One region of the Alcanivorax sp. VBW004 genome, then DNA from elsewhere that is predicted to be linked to it. Evidence: predicted binding sites of a transcription regulator. Region 1 holds the regulator's gene; each other region holds the start of a gene.

Region 1 (6,611 bases):
AGCGTAATGTGTTGTTGCTGATCAAGGCTCAGGTGCTGGATTTGTTGGGATTCACTTTTTTTGTCGCTTAACCCGAGAATCAACAAGCCATTGAGAATAGCCAGCTGCTGGTAAAGCGCAGGGCCAGGAATGAAAGGCGGGCTGGAGTGAAGAGAATCAGCGGACATCGCGGGTCGGTGTGAGTGAATGGTCCACAAAGGATAAAGCGGTGGCGGTATAAGTGCGTCACCCATATGGGGGATAAATGCGTATTGCCTGTTGCTCGCACGTGGGAGAAGCTGGAAAAACTCGTCGGCCGGGTATATTAACCGGGTGACAGGTGGCCGATGCCGGTCGCTTATTGAGAAGGACTCACACAGAACGATCCCACAAGGAGTGACAACATGAAGGTTCTGGCAATGGCAGGCAGTCTCAGGGAGCAATCCTATAACCGGGGTCTGGTGCGCGCCGCTCAGGCACTGGCTCCATCCGGCATGACACTGACCATCGGGGACATCGCCCCGCTGCCGCTGTACAACGGTGATGATGACGGGGATAACCGGCCCGCGGCGGTGATGGCGCTGGCCGAGCAGGTGGCTCAGGCGGACGCCTTGCTGTTTGCCACCCCCGAATACAATTACTCGATTCCCGGCGTGTTAAAGAACGCTATCGATTGGTTGTCGCGTGTGCCGGGTGATATTTTTACGGGTAAGCCTGCGGCCATTATGGGTGCGTCCATGGGTGGCATGGGCACCAGTCGAAGCCAGTATCACTTGCGCCAGGTGCTGGTGTTTCTGGACATGCACCCACTGAACAAACCGGAAGTGTTTGTGTCGGCGGCTCATGAAAAATGCGATGAGAACGGTGATTTGGTGGATGAGAAAACCCGGGAGATGGTGGCCAGTCAACTGGTTGCACTGCAGGCGTGGCACCAGCGTTTGTCGTAACGCAGTCAATCTGCAAAAGCGGTGATGCACGACATTATGAATGCAAGCCGGGTATGGCAGTCCATACCCGGCCTGTTTGCTTTTGCTATTCTCTATCAAGAATTCTGAATTGTTTGTCAGATTTTAGGGCCGCGGCCTTTCACCGCATTGGCGACCAAGCTGATGACCAGCAAGACCAGAAAAATAAAGAAAATTACTTTGGCAATGGAGGCCGCGCCGGAGGCGATGCCGCCAAAGCCGAGTACGCCGGCAATAATGGCCACGATAAGAAATGTCAGAGCCCATCCAAGCATAATGGTTACCTCATCCATGGTTGGTGTGTGATTACACTTTCCATTTCACCGTAACGTACTCTGGTTGATGCTGGCCCGGAACGACTCGACTATTTGACCTTCTTTCACATTGTGCTTGTTACAGCTGGGATTGCCGGTCCAGCCATTTATCCACCCGGGGCGGGGAAAACGCCTGAAAATGCTCCAGCAGCGTGGCCGGGTCCGTGTGGACTTGCAAAAGTTGGTGGTGCTCCGTTTTCAGGAAGCCTTCTGCCACGCTGTGTTGCAGGAAATTCTGAAGAGAATCGTAATAATGATTCACGTTTAGCAGTGCGCAGGGTTTTTGGTGAAAGCCCAGCTGGGCCCAGGTAAGAATTTCAAAAATTTCCTCAAGCGTGCCCATGCCGCCAGGCAGGGCAATAAAGCCGTCGGACTGATCCGCCATGGCGGCTTTGCGCTCGTGCATGGAATCGACCACCTGCAGTTCGGTCAGGTGGTCATTGCCGATCTCGCGACGCATCAAGGCTTGCGGAATAATGCCGATTACCTCGCCGCCCTGGCGCATGACTGCGTTGGCAATGGCACCCATCACGCCGACGCTGGCACCGCCATAAACCAGCCCGATGTTGCGGTGCACTAATGCCTCGGCCAGTGCTTCGGCCGCCTGAATGTAGACCGGATTATTGCCGGGGCTGGAACCACAATAGACGCAGATTCTTTTCATCGACATTTCCTAATGCACTGTGCTGTAGGTCCCCAGTTAAAGAGCAAATTTTTACTCGCTGACGGTTGGGGATAGACGCCACTGTGGAGCCACCGCTCCAACAGGACAAGATAAGGTCGGCTTTTCTGTAGGAGCGTCGCTGGCGGCGCGATCATCAACGTCTGGAATCGCGCCGCCAGCGACGCTCCTACGCTATATATCTAAGCTGTCACGGTGGGCGCGCTCAGCCCGCCACCGCTGTAGGCTTGCTTACCAGCCGGTCCGCCGGGAAATGGCAGGTGAAGGTGCTGCCCTTGCTAAGCTCGCTGGTGATTTCCAGGCGGCCGTTATGGCGGATCATCACGTGTTTGACGATGGCCAGCCCCAAACCGGTGCCGCCGGTCTGGGTGACGCGGCTGTTGTCCGGTCGATAAAAACGTTCGGTCAGCCGGGGGATATGGGCCGGGTCGATCCCGATGCCGTCGTCGGTGACGGACAGGTGCGCGCCGTGGGCATCCTGCCACCAGCGGATGTGGATGGTGCCTTCGGCCGGAGTGTATTTCACCGCGTTGGTAATCAGGTTGCCGAAGGCGCTTTCCAGTTCAGCGGGATTGGCGATCAGCCGGGCGTCCAGGGGGACATCCAGTTCAATCCGGTGGTGTTTGTCGCTGCTGATGGCCAGCGCATTGTCTTTCATGCGGTTAAGCATGCCGTGTACCGGTACGGCTTGCCGCACGCTGTCGGCTTCGGTGCCTTCCAGTCGGGCCAGCAGCAACAGGTCGGCGACCAGGGCTTCCATGCGGTTGGACTGGTTGTCCATCTGCACCAGCGCCCGGCGCAGGCGTGCCTGCTCATCGGGGATGGTATCGAGCAGGGTTTCCAGGTAGCCCTTGAGCACGGTGAGCGGGGTTTTCAGCTCATGGCTGACGTTGGCGACGAAGTCTTTGCGCATCTGCTCCAGGTGGTGCAGGCGGGTCACGTCACGGGCGATCAAGAGTTGTTCGCCGACACCAAACTCGGTGACGCGGAACTGGAGGATGCGGTTGTCGTCCACCGGCGAGGGAATTTCCAGCGCTTCGTCAAACTCGCTCTTGGTCAGGTACTCGGTGAAGCGGGGGTGGCGAATCAGGTTGGTGAGCGGTTGCCCCAGATCCTGGCCGGCATTGAACCCCATGGCGCGTTCCGCAGCATGGTTCCAGTATTCCAGGTAACCGTGTTGGTCGATCAGGATGACCACGTCGTCCAGGGCATTCACCGATTGCTGGGCACGATGAATAATGCCCTGCAGGTTTTCCTGGGCGCGGCGTTCCTTCTGGAATAAATGCTCAAGGCGGGTATAAAACTCGCCCCACAGGCCGATGCTGTCCGGGGGTTCGGTGTGATCATCGCGAACCAGCCAGCTGTACAGGGCGAACAGTTGGCGGGTGCTCCAGAAAATATACCCCACCAGCCCTGCCAGCAGCGGCCAGATGTGCCCTACCGCCAGAGCGGCAAGGGCGGCCAGAAAAATCAGGCCGGCAATGCGATTTACTTCCTTGGCCAGGCTGGCTTTCATGCGTCAGTCACCGCGATTCGTTACCGGGTTCGCAGGTTGCCGGGCGAGGGCCCGACAATGGGCCTCCAGTATAAGCAGCTGCGTGGCTGCTGTCTCAGCCGGCTTTTGCGGATTTTACTGAAAAGCGGTAGCCGGTGCCGCGTACGGTCTGGATAAAGCGGTCATAGTCGAACGGCGCCAGGGCTTTACGCAGCCGGCGGATGTGCACGTCGATGGTGCGGTCTTCCACGTACACGTTGGCGCCCCACACCTGGTCCAGCAGTTGGGTACGGGAATAGGCGCGCTCCTGGTGACTCATGAAGAACTCGAGTAACCGGTATTCGGTGGGGCCCATGTCCACGGGGTAATCGTCCGCGCTGATGCGGTGGCTGACCGGGTCCAGACACAACCCTTCCACTTCAATGGCCTTTTCCGCTGCCACACTGGACGCGCGACGCAGCACCGCCTTGATGCGAGAGATAAGTTCGCGGGTGGAGAAGGGCTTGGTGATGTAATCATCGGCCCCCACGTCCAGCCCCTGAATCTTGTTATCTTCCTCGCTTTTTGCGGTGAGCATGATGATTGGCACCTCGTTGGTGGTTTCATCACGCTTCAGGCGGCGAGCCAGTTCGATGCCGGTGACGGATGGCAGCATCCAGTCCAGAAGCACCAGATCCGGGCGTTCATCCACGATGATTTCATGGCCGCGCTGGGCGTTTTCTGCTTCCAGCACATCGAAATCAGCCAGCTCAAGGGCGACGGCAACCATCTCACGGATGGCGGGCTCGTCATCAACAATCAAAATGCGGTTACGGGACATGGCTTACCTTCCTTGCCTGTCATGGGCGCGCATGCGCTACCCGGAATGTTGCCCTATTAGATTGCCTTTTTATGACATCCGTATGACAGATAGAGGCGCAGCATGCAACAAGCAACATGCGCCAACGCGGATCTGGGTTTGTACGAAAGGGCAGAAACGTGGCGGGCCGCGAGCCATGGAAGGCGGTTTCTACGGTGTCCGGCATGGCTCGGCCGAAGGCCGCAGATGAAACGCCTCGGCGCGAAGTGATGCGGTTTCCCGTTCCCTGCAGGGGTAATTCGTGTTGTTGCGTGGTGCGTGCAGTGTGTTGCGTCTCTTAAAAATACTGAAAATACAGGCCGATAAACACGCAGGCCCCGGCCCAGTGGTTGTTCAGGAAGGCGTGGAAGCTGGGCCAGCGTTCGCGGTAGCGGATCAGGCTGTGCTGGTAGGCAAAGCTCAGGGCCATGCCGACCAGCCCGGCGTACCAGGGCCAGCTGAAGTCCAGCCGCTGACCGACCATGATCAGTGCCAGCAGGGTGAGGGCCTGCAGCAGGCCGATCATCAAACGGTCCGCATCGCCGAACAGGATGGCGGTGCTCTTGATGCCCAGCTTCAGGTCGTCTTCACGGTCGCACATGGCGTACTCGGTGTCGTAGGCCACGGTCCACAGCACATTGGCCACGTACAGCAGCCAGGCGATTTCCGGCACCTCGCCGGTTTCAGCGGCAAAGGCCATGGGGATCGCCCAGCTAAAGGCCGCGCCCAGGAACAGCTGGGGCATAAAGGTGAAGCGCTTGGTGAAGGGGTACAGCACGGCGAGGCCCAGCCCGCCGAAGGAGAGCCAGAACGTCAATTCGTTGAGAAACAGCACCAGTCCAAAGGCCAGCAGCCCGAGTCCACAGAACAGCGCCAGCGCCTGCTTGGCGCTCAGTGCGCCGGTGGCCAGCGGGCGCCCCTGGGTGCGTTCCACATCGCCATCGAAATCCCGGTCGGCAAAATCGTTAATCACGCAGCCCGCCGCCCGCATGATCACCACACCCAGGAAGAACACCACAATCACGGTCAGGCTGGGGGTGCCGGCCCCGGCAATCCACACCGCCCACAGGGTGGGCCAGAGCAACAACAGCGTGCCGATGGGGCGATCCAGGCGCATCAGTTGAATATAGGGCCACAGGGCGGGGTAACGTTGTTCAACAAAGGCAAACATGGGACATCCGATTGTCAGGGCAGGGGGTAAGTTTCAAGTTGAAAGTGGAAAGTTTCAAGGCGCGAATCGCGGTTGTTGCCAACCGTTTTGCAGTCACGCACCGGTGCCTGGTATCCCCCTCCTGTAGGAGCACCACTTGAGGTGCGAACCGCGTGTGAACGCGGCATCGGCCGAAGGCCGATCAGGAATGTCAGGGCTCGACAGCTCTTTCGGGAAAGGGATGGGAGCGGTTGCGACGCCATTTCCTCGCTGGCGCTCGGTTCGCACCTCAAGTGGTGCTCCTACAGGGGGATTTTAGACGTGCAGTTGCCTGGAGTTTGCGCCTTGCAGCCCCTCTGCCTCCACCTTCTCCCACAGCGCCGGCAGAAAATACTCCGCCACCAGCAGGGGCGCGCCACGTTTGATAAAGCGCGACTGCCGGCCCCAGCACACCGGGTGGTTCTGGCCCGGTGAGGCCAGCCGTGCCCACACCTGATCCCGCTGGCATACCGGGCGGTTATATAACTCCAGGCCCAGGGAGCGGCTGCCCATGTGGCCGAGGGAACGGTTGGCGCCGGCCAGGCTGGTCAGTGGCAGCACGCTGCGGGCCGCCACCACCGGAGTACCGTCCAGATGCAGGGTGACTTCGCGGATCAGGGCGGCGCGGCGCACAGGCAGCGCCAGCAGCTGCCGTTCGTCGGCCCGCGGAAAGGCGATGGCATGCAGGCCGGGCACCACACTGAAGTGGCCGTGACGCTTGAGGCGCCGGGTCAGGGAGTCCGGGTCGGCCATCCAGTCACGAATAACCGGGGGCAGCACCAGCTGTTCCAGCGGGCGCCAAAGGCTGTCAGGATGCAGGGCGGCAGGCAGCATGGCTCTCTCAGGATATCGCGTACTTTCGCGGGCGGCAGGACTATGGCCCATGTCCTGCGACAGAGCAAGCGGTCGCCAAATGCCCCGGGGGGCAAGAGAAATGGCGCCCTCGCGTCCTAATATGACAGTGCCCGCTGTCATTGATTTTTGCGCCGCACGCCGATAGGTTAACGCCCCCCGAGATACACCCTGTATGTAGCGTAGTGAGCAAGTGCTCACTTTTACCGATGAGGTTCACGATGAAGAAGTGGGAATGTGTAGTGTGCGGTTTCATCTATGACGAAGCCGAAGGTCTGCCCGACGAGGGTATCGAAC
Region 2 (6,611 bases), 270 kb from region 1:
GAAATCGCTGTACCAGAAGCCTGCCAGCGAAGCACAGCTGGCGGCCTTTGAGGCCAGACAGGCAGCCCGTAAAGACCAGGGAACCGCTGAATAATACTCAGCCCGATTGCCTGTGGCTCCCACAGTAGAGCAGCAATGACGCAAAAAGGCGGCCCACAGAGGCCGCCTTTATTCTTTGCGATTTTATTGCTGCAGATTATTCGTTGAAGACACTCTGCACTTCATAGATGGCGGTAGAACCACTCACTTCGTTCCCCACTACCAGCAACGCCTTGCCGTTGGCTGAATCCGCTGCCGGAATGAACACCAACCCTTCCGGCCCCAGGTCGCCATACCCTTCCAGGTTGCCCGCATCCGGGTCCACATCCCAGGTTTCGCGGCTGTTCAGGTAATCCTGGTAGACCGGCGCCAGCGGGTCGGTAATGTCATACACCAGCACCCCGCCCATGCGTTCCAGCCCCAGGAACAGGAAATGCTTGTCGCCAATCTGGCCGATGGTCAGGCCTTCCGGTTCCGGCCCCTTGGCATCACTGCGGCTGTCCATGGCATCGCCTTCATCGTGGCCGGTGTTGAAGTAGTCGGCACAATCGATTGAACGGTCGGAGCCCAGCTTGCAGTCGTCGCTGGCCAGGAACTGCTCGATGGCGTCACCGCTATCAAACACCAGATCACCACTTTCATCGCGGATGGAGAAGGAACGGCCACCGTAGCTATATAGCGTGTCATACATGATGCGATCACCGGCAACCGCATCTTCTGCGCCGGCATCGTCGTACATTTTCGGGGAGCCATCCGCGTTGGTTTTATACCCCAACGTCCAGGTGATGTTCAGCCGGCCGAGAACGTCATCTTCCCGGCAATCACCGGAATCGCCCGCTTCAGCGCCGCAGTAACCGAAAATCGCCGGGTCCAGCAAGGCACCGTCGGCAAGCTCGCTCAGCTGAGGTGGCAGGTCATCACCACAGCGGCGCGCAAAACCACTGTTGTGCACCAGATGTTTCACCCGAAACTCTTCAACAAAACCCTGGCTGGCATCCGGCATACAGGCTACCGGCGGTACCGCATCTTCATCCGCCTCTTCACCCCAGTAGGCATCATTGTCCTCGCCCCAGGCGCGGGCATCACCTTCGTTGGCAGTCACCAGGTAGGTCTTGCCGTTAACGGTATAGCCATGAATCGAGTCTGGCAGATACAGCCCTACCACCCCGGCAAAGGTCTTGATGTCGATAACTTCATCGTCATCGCTGGCATCGATTCCATTACCAGCGATGCTACGATCCGTCTCACCGAGGGTAACGATGTCAGTCACTGAAGCGGTAGCGATATCAATGATAGCCAGTGCATTGTTTTCTTGCAGGGTGACCCAGGCGGTCGCGCCATCAGCGGAGACCGCAATATATTCCGGCTCCAGATCCTGGGATGCAGAGGCGTCTGGCCCATAAATTCGTACCCCCTGACTACGCAGGGCATCTTCTTCACCGTTGTAGTCAGTGAAATCCGCCGTGCTCACCACCGGGTTGGCCGGGTCACTGAAATCCACAATGCTGATGGAACCGTCCGGATCCGTCTGGTAATCATCGCTGGGCTCGCCCTCATTGGCGGTGAGCACGCGGGTTCCGTCCGGGGTAAACGCCACCATGTCTGGCTGGGCGCCCACTTCCTCACTCCCCAACAGAGTCAGGTCACTGGCCTGATACAGCGCGACAAAACCGTTATCCGTTTTCGGGTCGGCCTCAATGGCCACCGCTACCAGGCCATGGCTGGCAGCGACGCTGTTCACTTCCGCGCCCACCGCAATCCCTGCGGCACTGATCGCATCGATCTTGACCGGATTCTCAGGGTCACTCAGGTCCAGTACATCCAGCTCCCCCTGCTCCGCATTCACCACAAACAGGCGCTGGCTGGCCGCATCATAGGCCGGGATCTCGGCGGCGGAAGCATCAAAGCTGCCCGTGGAATAACGGCTCACATAGGACAACCGGATGCTGTCCGGTGTGCGCACCGCTTCATCAACAGCGGCATCAGACTCATTGCTGTCGCCACCACAGGCACTCAGCGTCGCGGCCAGAATCACGCTGGCCCCCAGATACAAATGCTTCATCGGTTTCCCCTGTTATGTGTATGTTCCCCAAACGGATTGCTCACAGGGTTTTACAGGACGAGGATGAATCCAGCACGACAGAGAAATGACTACCAAATGACAGGCCTGCAGATCACCACGGGCGACCTGGCATTGCGCGATGAAAACCATAAAAAAACGCGGCACCTGCCAGGCAGGGCCGCGTTCACCGGATGAAACCAGACTGATTCACATCAGGCGGTTTCGTAATCGTTCTCCTCGAAGTCGGCCATCTGCGCCGCGTACTGGGTGGCGAACCCGGGGTACATGGTGGCGTTGAAACCGTCTTCGGTGAGATACCAGCTCTTGCAGCCGGAATTCCAGTTGGTTTTCGCCAACCGTTTCTGCATGGCCTTGTTGTGCTTACGCTGAACGCTCTCTTTCACATCCAGCACCTTCAGGTCTTCCTGAAGAATTTTCTGCACCCCTTTCACGGCGTAATCGAGCTGGGATTCCATATACACCAGCGCAGAATTATGGCCCGGGCCGGAGTTGGGGCCAAAGGTCATGTAGAGGTTCGGATAGCCCGACACATTGATACTCTTATAGGCTTGAGCACCGCCTTGCCATTCGTCGCCCAGGACGCGCCCCTTTCGCCCCTTCACCGGGAAAGGCGTCCCCGAATGGCTGACATCGAAACCGGTAGCGAAAACAATACAATCCACCTGATGCTCAATGCCTTCCACGGTACGGATGCCCTTTTCACTGATCCGGGCAATCGGCCAGGTAATCAGCTTGGCGTTATCCTTCTGCAGCGCCGGGTAGTAATCGTTGGATACCAGCACCCGCTTGCAGCCGATGGTGAAGTCCGGCGTCAGCTGACGACGCAGCCAGCGATCTTTCACTTGCCGGCGCAAATGCAAACGCGCTACGCGTTCGGCCACGCGGGTCAGTGGCGAGTTCCAGATAACGGCCAACGCCATACTCTCATGCGTCCAGTAGAGCAGGTTGCGCATGGCTTGCTGGCTGGCCGGCAGTTTTTCGAACAGCTTCTTGTTCCACTGCGGCGTGGCAAAATCCGGGCGCGGCATGACCCAGCCCGGGGTGCGCTGGAACACTTTTACATGTTTCGCCTGTTTCACCAGCTCGGGGATGATCTGGATGCCACTGGCGCCGGTGCCGATGACCGCCACTTTCTTGTCCGCGAAATCGTAATCGTGATCCCAGCGGGCACTGTGAATCTTGTGGCCCTGGAAATCTTCGATGCCCGTAATCGCCGGGAAGCTACAATTGGACAGCGGCCCCTGGGCCATCACCGCAGCACGGCCGGCAAACTTTTCGCCTTTATCGGTGGTCGCGGTCCAGACGCCCTTCTTTTCATCGAAGGACAGGTCTTCCACGTTTTTCTCGAAACGGATGTGTGATTCCAGTTTGAACTCGGCCACCAGGTGATGGATATAACCGAGAATTTCCTCACTGCCCGAGAAGCTGCGCGACCAGTTGGGATTGGGCGCAAACGAATAGGAATACAGATTGGAAGGAATATCACAGGCTGCGCCCGGGTATTGATTATCGCGCCAGGTGCCACCCACAGCGTTGGCACGCTCCAGGATCACAAAGTTGTCAATACCGGCCTGCTTGAGACGAATGGCCATCCCCAGGCCGGCAAACCCTGCGCCCACAATCAACACCGATACCGGTTTTACCGCCGGTACTTTTTTTGCCGCAGGGCGCTTGCCCGTGGCGGAGCGTTTACGGGGGGCCGCCTTGCGAACGGCCTTTTTCGGAGAGGCAGAGGAGGTAGTCATAACAGGATCTCTTCAACAATCAGGAAAGCCTCGCCATGCGCACCGCACGCATGGCGAGCCAGCATTGGCCGCATCAGGCAGTGGGCTGATAGGTCAGCTCTTTCACCCAGGAAGGCACCGCCGGCAGTGCCCGGCGCGGAATCAGGCCGGTCAGTTTGACCATGCCATCGACCGGCATGTGATAGGCGCGGTTATTGCGATCCACCACGAATTTGGCATGCTGGCGAATCACCTGGAACCAGGGGTTGCGGCGGCCGTCTTCCGTACGCCCACCAATTTTTTCGAACTTGGCCATAGCGGCATACAGCCGCTCTTCCGGCAGTCCCATGGTGATGATGTTGTCGCGCATCTTGTTCAGCAATGGCACATAGGAAGCAATACCCAGCATCAGGCGTGGGTCGAGCAACGGCGCCAGCATTTTGGCGGCACCAATAAAGGTTTTTCCGCGACCCTGCATTTCCATCACGCTGAAGCCCACCCCCAGATGCCGTGACTCATCGTCGTTGATTTTTTCAAAGGCCTGGTGGCAAACCGGATCTTTCACCGTCTCAAGAAGGAAGGTGCACAAGGCACCGTCAAGAGCGATCTCCAGCATCGGCACCACCGTACCCAACACATAAACCGGCATTTCGTCGCTGTAACGGTCCAGCCATTCGATCACCAGCCGCAGGTTGATGTTGGGCTCCGGAATCTCATCCCCTTCCAGCATGCCCCAGCGTTTCATCAGCGCCATTTCCGCATTGGCGTGGCGCTGCTCTTCCGCGTGAAAGTAGGTATAAATTTCACGCAGGGTGTCGGTGGGGGCTTTCTTGGCCATGGCAGCAAAAGCGCGGGCGCCAACGTGCTCAATCCACATCAGGTCGGCCATGAAGTCTTTCAGCTTGGGCCACTGCTCTTCGGTAATCAGTTCCGCGCCAGGGGCGTCCCAATCGATATCTGAAAGGGCCCACTGGGTGGACTTGATCTTAGCCAGCATTTTGTCCAGATCGATAGAAGCCATGATGCTCTCCTGTTATCGCGATACGATATTTCAGCCGGTTTAACGTCTATTCGGTGCGGCAGCACAGCTGACCGCAATCCAGCGCCCTGGGGTGCTGCTGCATGCTCAAGGCTTTACTGTTACATTGCTCGGTGTAACAATAAATCGAATGCTTGTTCGGATTCAATTCGGAAACAGATATGGCACGCAAACCCAAACAACAGCGCTCCAAGGCCACCGTCGACGCCATCGTCGAGGCCGCCCTGATTGCCATTGCCCGGCAAGGCCCTTCGGCCACCACCGCCCGCCAGGTGGCGGATATTGCCGGCATCGGCGTGGGCTCGCTGTATGAATACTTCGAAGACAAGGACGCCATTTTCAATGCCGCCGGCGCCCGCTTTGTGGACGACACCGTGGCCATGATCAAGCCACTGATTCCAGAGCTGGTGCGGATGAACATCCGCGATGCGGTGAGCAAGCTGCTGTTCACCTTTCGGGATTTCCTCGAAGAGAACAACCAGATTTATCTGAAATGTGCCCGGCACGCCTTCAGTCAGGACATGGTGACGCACCAGGAGCCCATCAATCGGGCCTTGATGGACCTGTTTACTCAATACCTGATGCATCACCCGGAGCTGCTGCGGATGCCCAATATTCCGGCGGTGGCCTATTTCTATATCAACGGTGGCATTTTCACCGTGATCCGCCATCTCTCCGAAGAAAAACCGACCCAGAGCTTTGAGGAGCTCACCATGGTCTTCGGGGATTTTCTCGCCAGTTATGCGGAGCACAAACTGGGGGCCAGCAACGCCACGCAATAGCACCCAGAGCCCCGAAGCCGAACACCACAACCAACAATAAAACCAGGAGGCACCATGCAGACGCCCAACCCGGAAACGCCACCCTCTGGAACATCGCGCATTCCCAACCTGGCAGACTGGCGCTTCAACCGCTATCTGACCATGCAGCTGATGCCGCTGTTCTATCTGCTGCTGATTGTCGGCGCACTGGTCGTGGTGGTCAGTGTGGTCGGCCTGTGCTTCTGGTTCTCCACGCTGGCGGGCATCATCGCCACCGCCATCGCCCCGCTGGCACTGCTGGTGATCGTGGCGGTGATCCGCGCAGCACTGGAATACATGATCATGGCGCACCGCATCATGCGCATCATCGAACGCATGGATGCCCTGCCCGGGCAGGTGGCGGACTTGTCCGTGCGCGTCGATGGCATTACCGACCATGTGGATCTGCTCAATGATCACGTCAACGACATCCATGAAACCCTGATGCACGTGCGCCCCTTTTTGCGTTCGGCCGGCCTGCCCAGCCGCCTGCTGAATGCCTTCCGGGGCCACCCGGACAAGTAAGGTTTATCGCGAATAAACCTTACTTTGCCAAACGCCCGACGCCGGATGCCTGACGTAAAACCCCATAGCCTGAAAGACTGCCGCTATTGCGGTCTCTCCTGCTGAGGGATATTCAGGGAATAATCGGGTAAGGCCTTGTGCGCAAAGAGCATGGCGGCCAGGATTTTCAGGTTTTGAATCCCCGCATCTGCCGTCGGGCATTCGGCTTCCAGCGGTGGTCAGGGCTGGCAAGCCTGTGCAGCACGTCCATATTCGCGCCCTGATTGTCGTTCTCGGTGCTGACATCGCCGCAGCTATATCGCACTATTGTGCCCCTGAAAGCGCCCCGCCTTTTCCCGGTGGCGCTCACCGTGAGAGTTGAGGAGTTCCCATGGCCCTACCTGCCTCCCTGCAAAACAGCC
Region 3 (6,611 bases), 1.1 Mb from region 1:
ATGCACCACCGCGGTGCTGCAGTTGTTTTGATAATCCGGTTTATTCGGAATCTGGCCCGGCAAGCCTAAAGAGGGCCATAAGGAAAATAGGTAACCAGAGGTTCCGAGGACTAACTAAAGGGGGTGCTTTATTAAAGCTGGTTCTGGAATCTATCACTGTGGGGACCCGCATGCAACACGCAACATGTAACACGCTGCAAGCAGGAAAACCCTCCCCTGAGGGGGGAGGGTTGGGGCGTGCCGGCTTTCTTAGAGGGTGCTGTCCAGGAATGCGGTCAGCTGGCTCTTGGACAGAGCGCCCACTTTGGTGGCTTCCACGTTACCGTTCTTGAATACGGTCAGGGTGGGGATGCCACGTACGCCGTACTTCTTGGGGGTTTCCGGGTTGTCATCAATGTTGATTTTGGCAATGGTCAGCTTGTCGCCGTACTCGCCAACCAGTTGCTCAAGGATCGGCGCGACCATTTTGCAGGGGCCGCACCAGGGGGCCCAGTAGTCGACCAGCACGGGGCCGTCTGCGTTGATGACCTGGGCTTCGAAGTCCGCGTCGGTCACGTTGATAATCTCGCCGCTCATTGAATTCTCCTGATATAAAGGTTTCAGAGATCAGTCAGGGTTGTTAACTGGCCTCTGCGATGGGGAATAATATCAGGTTGCGGGTGATGAATTTCAAGCGAGGCAGTTAATTATCGCTGTAGTTGCTGCCTATGACATCGTAACGCCATGATTTTTGGATAGAATCGGTCCAAAGGAAGGAGTGACTATGGAGCATGGCGAACATCTGGCTGCCATTGATTTGGGGTCGAACAGTTTTCATATGGTGGTAGCCCGCCAGGCACAGGGGGAAATCCAGATCCTCGACGGGCTGTCTGAGAAGGTGCAACTGGGGGCGGGGCTGGACAGAGAAAACCGCCTGGACGCGGATACCCAGGAGCGAGCACTGGAATGCCTGGGGCGGTTTGCCCAGCGTATAGCCGGTATTCCGCGCGGTAGCGTGCGGGTGGTGGGGACCAATACTCTACGTCAGGCACGCAATGCCCGGGAGTTTATCCGCCGTGCTGAAGCGGTGCTGGGGCACGATATTGAGGTGGTCGCTGGCCGGGAGGAGGCGCGCCTGATTTATCTGGGGGTGGCCCACACCCTGGCCGATGACGCGGGGCAGCGGCTGGTGGTGGATATCGGTGGCGGCTCCACGGAGCTGATCATCGGTGAGCGGTTTGAATCCACGGAAACCGAGTCGCTGCATATGGGCTGTGTCAGCTTTGCCCAGCGCTTTTTCCCTAACGGGGAGATTACCGAAAAAGCCTTTGACCGGGCGGTGACGGCAGCGCGCCAGGAAGTGTTGTCGATTCACGCCAACTACCGTCGCCTTGGTTGGCAGCAGGCGGTGGGGGCGTCCGGCACCATCAAGGCGATCAGCCAGGTGTGTGTGGACAATGGCTGGTCTGAGTTTGGTATCACGCTGGATGGCATGAAGAAGGTCCGCAAGCGGGTGATCAAGGCCGGTGCCGTGGACAAGCTGGACCTGAAAGGCCTGCGAGAAGACCGGCAGCCCATTTTTGCCTCTGGCCTGGCTATTTTGTACGGCATTTTCGAGCAGCTGGGTATCGATCAGATGGAGGTGTCCAGCGGGGCCCTGCGTGAAGGGCTGCTGTACGATCTGTTGGGCCGTTTCGGCCACGAGGATGTGCGTGATCGCAGTATTCAGGCGTTGATGAATCGCCATCATGTGGAAAGTAGTCAGGCGGAGCGGGTGTGTGCCACGGCGCTGGCGCTTTACCAGCAGGTGGCCAGTGACTGGCAAATCGAAGGCGATGAAGCTGCCGATACCTTGCGTTGGGGAGGGCTGCTCCACGAGGTGGGACTGGCGGTGTCGCACAGTCAGTTCCACAAGCATGGCGCTTATCTGGTGACCAATTCCGACCTGCCGGGTTTTTCCCGTCAGGAGCAGCAGATGGTGGCGCTGATGGTGCGTGGTCATCGTCGCAAGGTGCCGTTGGCGGCGCTGGCGGAATTGCCGGACGACGAGCAGACCGGATTGTTGCGGCTGTGTCTGGTGTTGCGTTTGGCGGTGCGTTTGCACCATGCACGCAGCGATGAAGATGTCCCGGAGATTCGCTTGCAGGCTCGTGGTGAACGGCTTGCCATCACCTTCCCGCCCGGGTGGCTGGAGGAGCACCCGCTCACCCAGGCGGACCTGGAGCAGGAGCACGACTACTTCCAGGCGGCAGGCTACCAGCTTGTATTGGCGTGAGAATAAAACAGCTATTCAAGAGGGTGTCCCGCTTCGGGCGGGGCGCCCTCTTGAAAGCTAGAAGCTGCCCTTATCCCCCCAGCGTATCCAGCAGGCTCTGTTGGGCAATGAAACTGGCCTCGCCCTCTTGCGGTTGGGCTCGCTGGTATCGGCCATCCGATTGCAGTTCCCAGGCGCGGGTGTTGTCTCGCAGATAGATATGCAGGCCCTGTTCCAGAATCTGTGCCTTGAGCACCGGGTCATTGACCGGAAAACAGGTTTCCACCCGGTTGAACAAATTGCGATCCATCCAGTCAGCACTGGAGCAGTACACCAGGTCGTCGCCACCATGGTGGAAATGGTAGATGCGGGTGTGCTCCAGAAAGCGACCGATAATGGAGCGTACGCGGATGTTTTCCGACAATCCGGGGATGCCGGGTTTCAGGCAACAAATACCGCGCACGATCAGATCAATCTCTACCCCCGCCTGACTGGCCCGATACAGGGCCTGCATGATGTTTTCTTCGGTCAGTGAATTGAACTTGGCAATAATGCGCGCCGGTTTGCCGGCCAGTGCCTGTTCCGTTTCAAATTCGATCCACTCGATGACGGAGGGGTGCAGGGTGAACGGTGAGTGCTTCAGCTGCTTGAGCCGTGCCGCCTTGCCCATGCCGGTCAGTTCCTGAAAGATCTTGTGCACGTCCTGGCCCATGCTTTTTTCACAGGTCATCAGGCCGTAATCGGTGTACAGCTTGGTGGTCTTGGTGTGGTAATTGCCGGTGCCCAGATGCACATAGCGTTTGATGCCGTCGCCGTCACGGCGCACCACCAACAGCATTTTTGCGTGGGTCTTGTAGCCCACCACGCCGTACACCACGATGGCGCCGGCTTCCTGCAGACGCCGGGCACCTTCGATATTGGACTCTTCATCGAAGCGGGCACGCAGCTCCACGATGGCAGTGACTTCCTTGCCATTGCGTGCGGCCGTTTCCAGGTGGTCGAGAATTTCCGACTTGGTGCCGGTGCGGTACAGGGTCTGCTTGATGGCCAGCACCTTCGGGTCCCGCGCGGCTTCGGCCAGCAGGTTGATTACCGGCTGGAATGATTCGTAGGGGTGGTGCAGCAGGATGTCGCCCTGGTCGATGGCATCAAAAATGGTTTCATTTTTTTTCACCGCCGGCGCCAGCTTGGGGGTAAAGGGCGGGTAGTGCAGGCGCGGGCGATTGACGCTGGTAAACATGCGCGCCAGATTCACCGGGCCGTTCACTTCGTACAGGTCTTCCTCGGTGAGTTCGAACTGTTCCAGCAGATAATGCATCAGGTGGCGCGGGCAGTTGTCGGCCACTTCCAGGCGCACTTCATCCCCGTAACGACGTGATAGCAGCTGGCCTTTCAGGGCGCTGGCCAAGTCTTCTACTTCTTCGTCCACTTCCATATCGGCGTTACGGGTTACCCGGAACTGGTAGCAGCCGGTGGCCTTCATGCCCGGGAACAGGTCGGATACGTGGGCATGGATCATGGACGACAGGAACACGAAGTTATCGTCGCCCCCCTCGCTGATTTCATCGGGAATACGAATCAGGCGGGGCAAGGAGCGGGGAGCGGGCACAATGGCCAGACCGGTGGAGCGCCCGAAGGCATCCTTGCCGTCCAAGGGCACAATGAAATTCAGGCTCTTGTTGACCAAGCGCGGGAACGGGTGTGATGGGTCCAGCGCGATGGGCGTGAGCACGGGATAAATTTGCTCGCGAAAATATTTTTTAACCCATTCAACCTGGGCTTCGGTCCAGTCTTCGCGGCGAAGAAAATCCACCCCTTCTTCTCGCAGGGCGGGAAGCAGCACGTCGTTGAGGATGCGGTACTGGCGGTCCACGGCTTCGTGGGTAATGGCACTGATCGCTTTCAGTAGTTCGTCGGGCAGCATGCCATCGGGGCCGGGCTGGCCGGTATGCGTTTCCAGTTTGTTCTTCAGGCCGGCCACGCGAATTTCGAAGAACTCATCCATGTTGCTGGAAAAAATCAGCAGGAAATTCAGCCGCTCCATCAAGGGATGATTCTCGTCCATGGCCTGCTCAAGGACGCGCAGGTTGAACTGCAACAGGCTGAGTTCCCGGTTCAGGTAGTAGTCCGGGTTGTTGAAGTCGCTGCTGTTGAGGTCGACGGCGCCCTGTTCGTTGACGCCCTGTTCGCTGGAGAAAGAATTCATGGTGTCGTCCTGACCGGAACCTTTGAAGATGGGCCCTTATTCCATGACATTAATGTGACATGGTGATGACAGGGGGCGAAGAATTCCGAATACCTTCACAGTACGCCTGATCCGGGTGGGCGCAAATACCGGGGTTGAACGCTATTCATCGGCGAGGGTGGGGGCGAGAGCGGAGGCTCTTCCCTGATCGGGTATATGTACATATAATGCGAATCATTATTGTTCGCTTTATACTTGGAGTTTGCCGATGGTTTGCCAATACCGCGCGATTTGGGGCGCGCCGCTGGTGGGAGCGTGCCTGCTTTCACTGTTCCCTCTGGCCGTACAGGCTGAAGAAACCTCTGAAGCCAATGTGATTCCTGCGGTGGAGGTGAATGCCGATGTTCGGGAAGGCGACGGTTATATTACCGAGGGAAAAACGGCGACGGCTGGAAAGCTGGATGTGGCAGTAGAGAAGACCCCGTATGCCATTACCGTAGTGAATGAAGAATTCATCAAGGATACCGGGGCCAAGAACATTCAGGATGCCCTGGTTTATTCTTCCGGCGTTTATTCTGGCGCGTTCGGGTTTGATACCCGTGGTGACTTTGTGAAAGTGCGTGGTCTCGACGCTTCCTTCTACAAGGATGGGCTGCGCTCCCTGTACGGCAGCTACAACAGCGTGCGTCCGAACATTTATGCGCTGGAGCAAGTGGAAGTCCTGAAAGGACCGTCTTCTGTTTTGTATGGGCAAGCGGAGTTGGGGGGGATTGTGAATACGGTCTCCAAGCTGCCAAAGGCCCAGCAGCAGGGCGAAATCTGGGCTCAGGTGGGCTCCTATGACCGAAAGCAATTGGCGGCAGACGTCACCGGGCCCATGTCAGAAGATGGCAAGTTGCTGTACCGGATGGTGGCGCTGAAACGGGAGAGCGGCACCCAGGTTGATTACGTGGATGATAATGGTTTCCTGTTTGCGCCTTCCTTTACCTGGCTGCCCACTGACAACACAACCATCTCCTTGCTCATCAATACCCAGGAAAACAACGGCGGGATCTCTGCCCAATTCCTGCCCGCAGAGGGGACGCTATTACCGGGCGTCAAAGGGGATATTCCAGTGAGCACCTTTGTGGGTGAGCCAAGCTGGGACCGTTATGATCGCAGGCTGAATGAAGCGACCCTGTTTGTAGATCAACGCCTGAATGACCATTGGAACATGGCACTGACCGCCCGCCATTCCAGTTCTGAGACCGAAACCCGTGAACATTGGGCGGCTATCGGGGCCGGGGTTGCCAGCGACGGGACAACGAATCGGACCATCCATATGGCGGACCGGGAAACCAGTATCAGCAACTTTGATGCTCGCATGGAAGGCAACTTCGGTTTTGCCGGCACTTACCACAATCTCGCGATTGGGGTGGATTACCAGGATGCGCTCTGGGAAGAAGGTAACTATGAATCTACCCTGGGCTCGCCAATCAACATTTATGATCCTGTGTACGGCAACGTGGACTATAGTGCACTGACACCCGAAGACCGCAATGACAACGCCATTCGTCAAACCGGCGTGTACCTGATTGACCATATGGAGATTGGTAATGTGGTGGTATCCGGTGCTTTGCGCCACGACGAATCTACCAACAAGGTCTACGTGGTTAATGGCAACAATACTGAAAGCGATGACAGTGAAACCACCGGTCGTCTTGGCTTGATGTACCAGTTCGATTTCGGCCTCTCTCCCTATGTGAGTTATTCCGAAGCCTTTGTGCCGAATCTTGGTGTGAATACGAATACGCAGTCCGGGTTGGAAGCCACTACTGGCGAGCAGCAAGAGGCCGGTTTCAAATACCTCAACGATTCGGGTGACCTTTCTGTTACTGCAGCCTATTTCTATATTGAAGAAACCAACCGTGTGGTACAGGGAAGCAGCCCCAACACCGTTGATCAGGTCGGCGCTAAATCCGAGGGTTGGGAAATGGAAGTGAAGAAGCGCCTGGGGAACCTTGAGCTGCTGGCCAGTTACACCGACCAGCGTGTGGTGGATGATCAATCTGGTGAGCGCCTGCCGTACCTTGCCGACCGCCTGGCGTCTGCCTGGGGCAAGTACGAACTGGAAAATGGTCTGCGCTTTGGTGCCGGTGTGCGTTATGTCGGTGACAATGTGGGCTTTGACTATGTGGGGTCAACGGATGGTGT

Evidence for each region. Region 1 encodes PhoB, which activates phosphate uptake and scavenging genes when phosphate is short. Its sites were predicted from a motif close to TGTCATANNNNTGTCANA; they were not measured.
Region 2: a site for PhoB is predicted at 2,186-2,203, ahead of F1529_RS02625 (choice-of-anchor I family protein). Genes of this name have one in related genera too.
Region 3: a site for PhoB is predicted at 4,493-4,510, ahead of ppk1 (polyphosphate kinase 1). Genes of this name have one in related genera too.

What each region holds. Positions count from the first base shown of each region.
Region 1 is NZ_WNHC01000001.1:289,833-296,443, forward strand. Features, by position in the region: gene F1529_RS01360 (hypothetical protein) at 1-167, opposite strand, end outside; gene F1529_RS01365 (NADPH-dependent FMN reductase) at 384-926, shown strand; gene F1529_RS01370 (DUF1328 domain-containing protein) at 1,043-1,219, opposite strand; gene F1529_RS01375 (TIGR00730 family Rossman fold protein) at 1,338-1,922, opposite strand; gene phoR (phosphate regulon sensor histidine kinase PhoR) at 2,146-3,456, opposite strand; gene phoB (phosphate regulon transcriptional regulator PhoB) at 3,551-4,255, opposite strand; gene ubiA (4-hydroxybenzoate octaprenyltransferase) at 4,572-5,444, opposite strand; gene F1529_RS01395 (chorismate lyase) at 5,739-6,296, opposite strand; gene rd (rubredoxin) at 6,536-6,611, shown strand, end outside.
Region 2 is NZ_WNHC01000001.1:560,006-566,616, reverse strand. Features, by position in the region: gene F1529_RS02630 (DUF1244 domain-containing protein) at 1-94, shown strand, start outside; gene F1529_RS02625 (choice-of-anchor I family protein) at 197-2,101, opposite strand; gene F1529_RS02620 (NAD(P)/FAD-dependent oxidoreductase) at 2,314-3,867, opposite strand; gene F1529_RS02615 (ferritin-like domain-containing protein) at 3,941-4,867, opposite strand; gene F1529_RS02610 (TetR/AcrR family transcriptional regulator) at 5,047-5,667, shown strand; gene F1529_RS02605 (DUF4282 domain-containing protein) at 5,722-6,210, shown strand; gene F1529_RS02600 (nitronate monooxygenase family protein) at 6,581-6,611, shown strand, end outside.
Region 3 is NZ_WNHC01000001.1:1,391,868-1,398,478, forward strand. Features, by position in the region: gene trxA (thioredoxin TrxA) at 250-576, opposite strand; gene ppx (exopolyphosphatase) at 764-2,254, shown strand; gene ppk1 (polyphosphate kinase 1) at 2,325-4,439, opposite strand; gene F1529_RS06375 (TonB-dependent siderophore receptor) at 4,687-6,611, shown strand, end outside.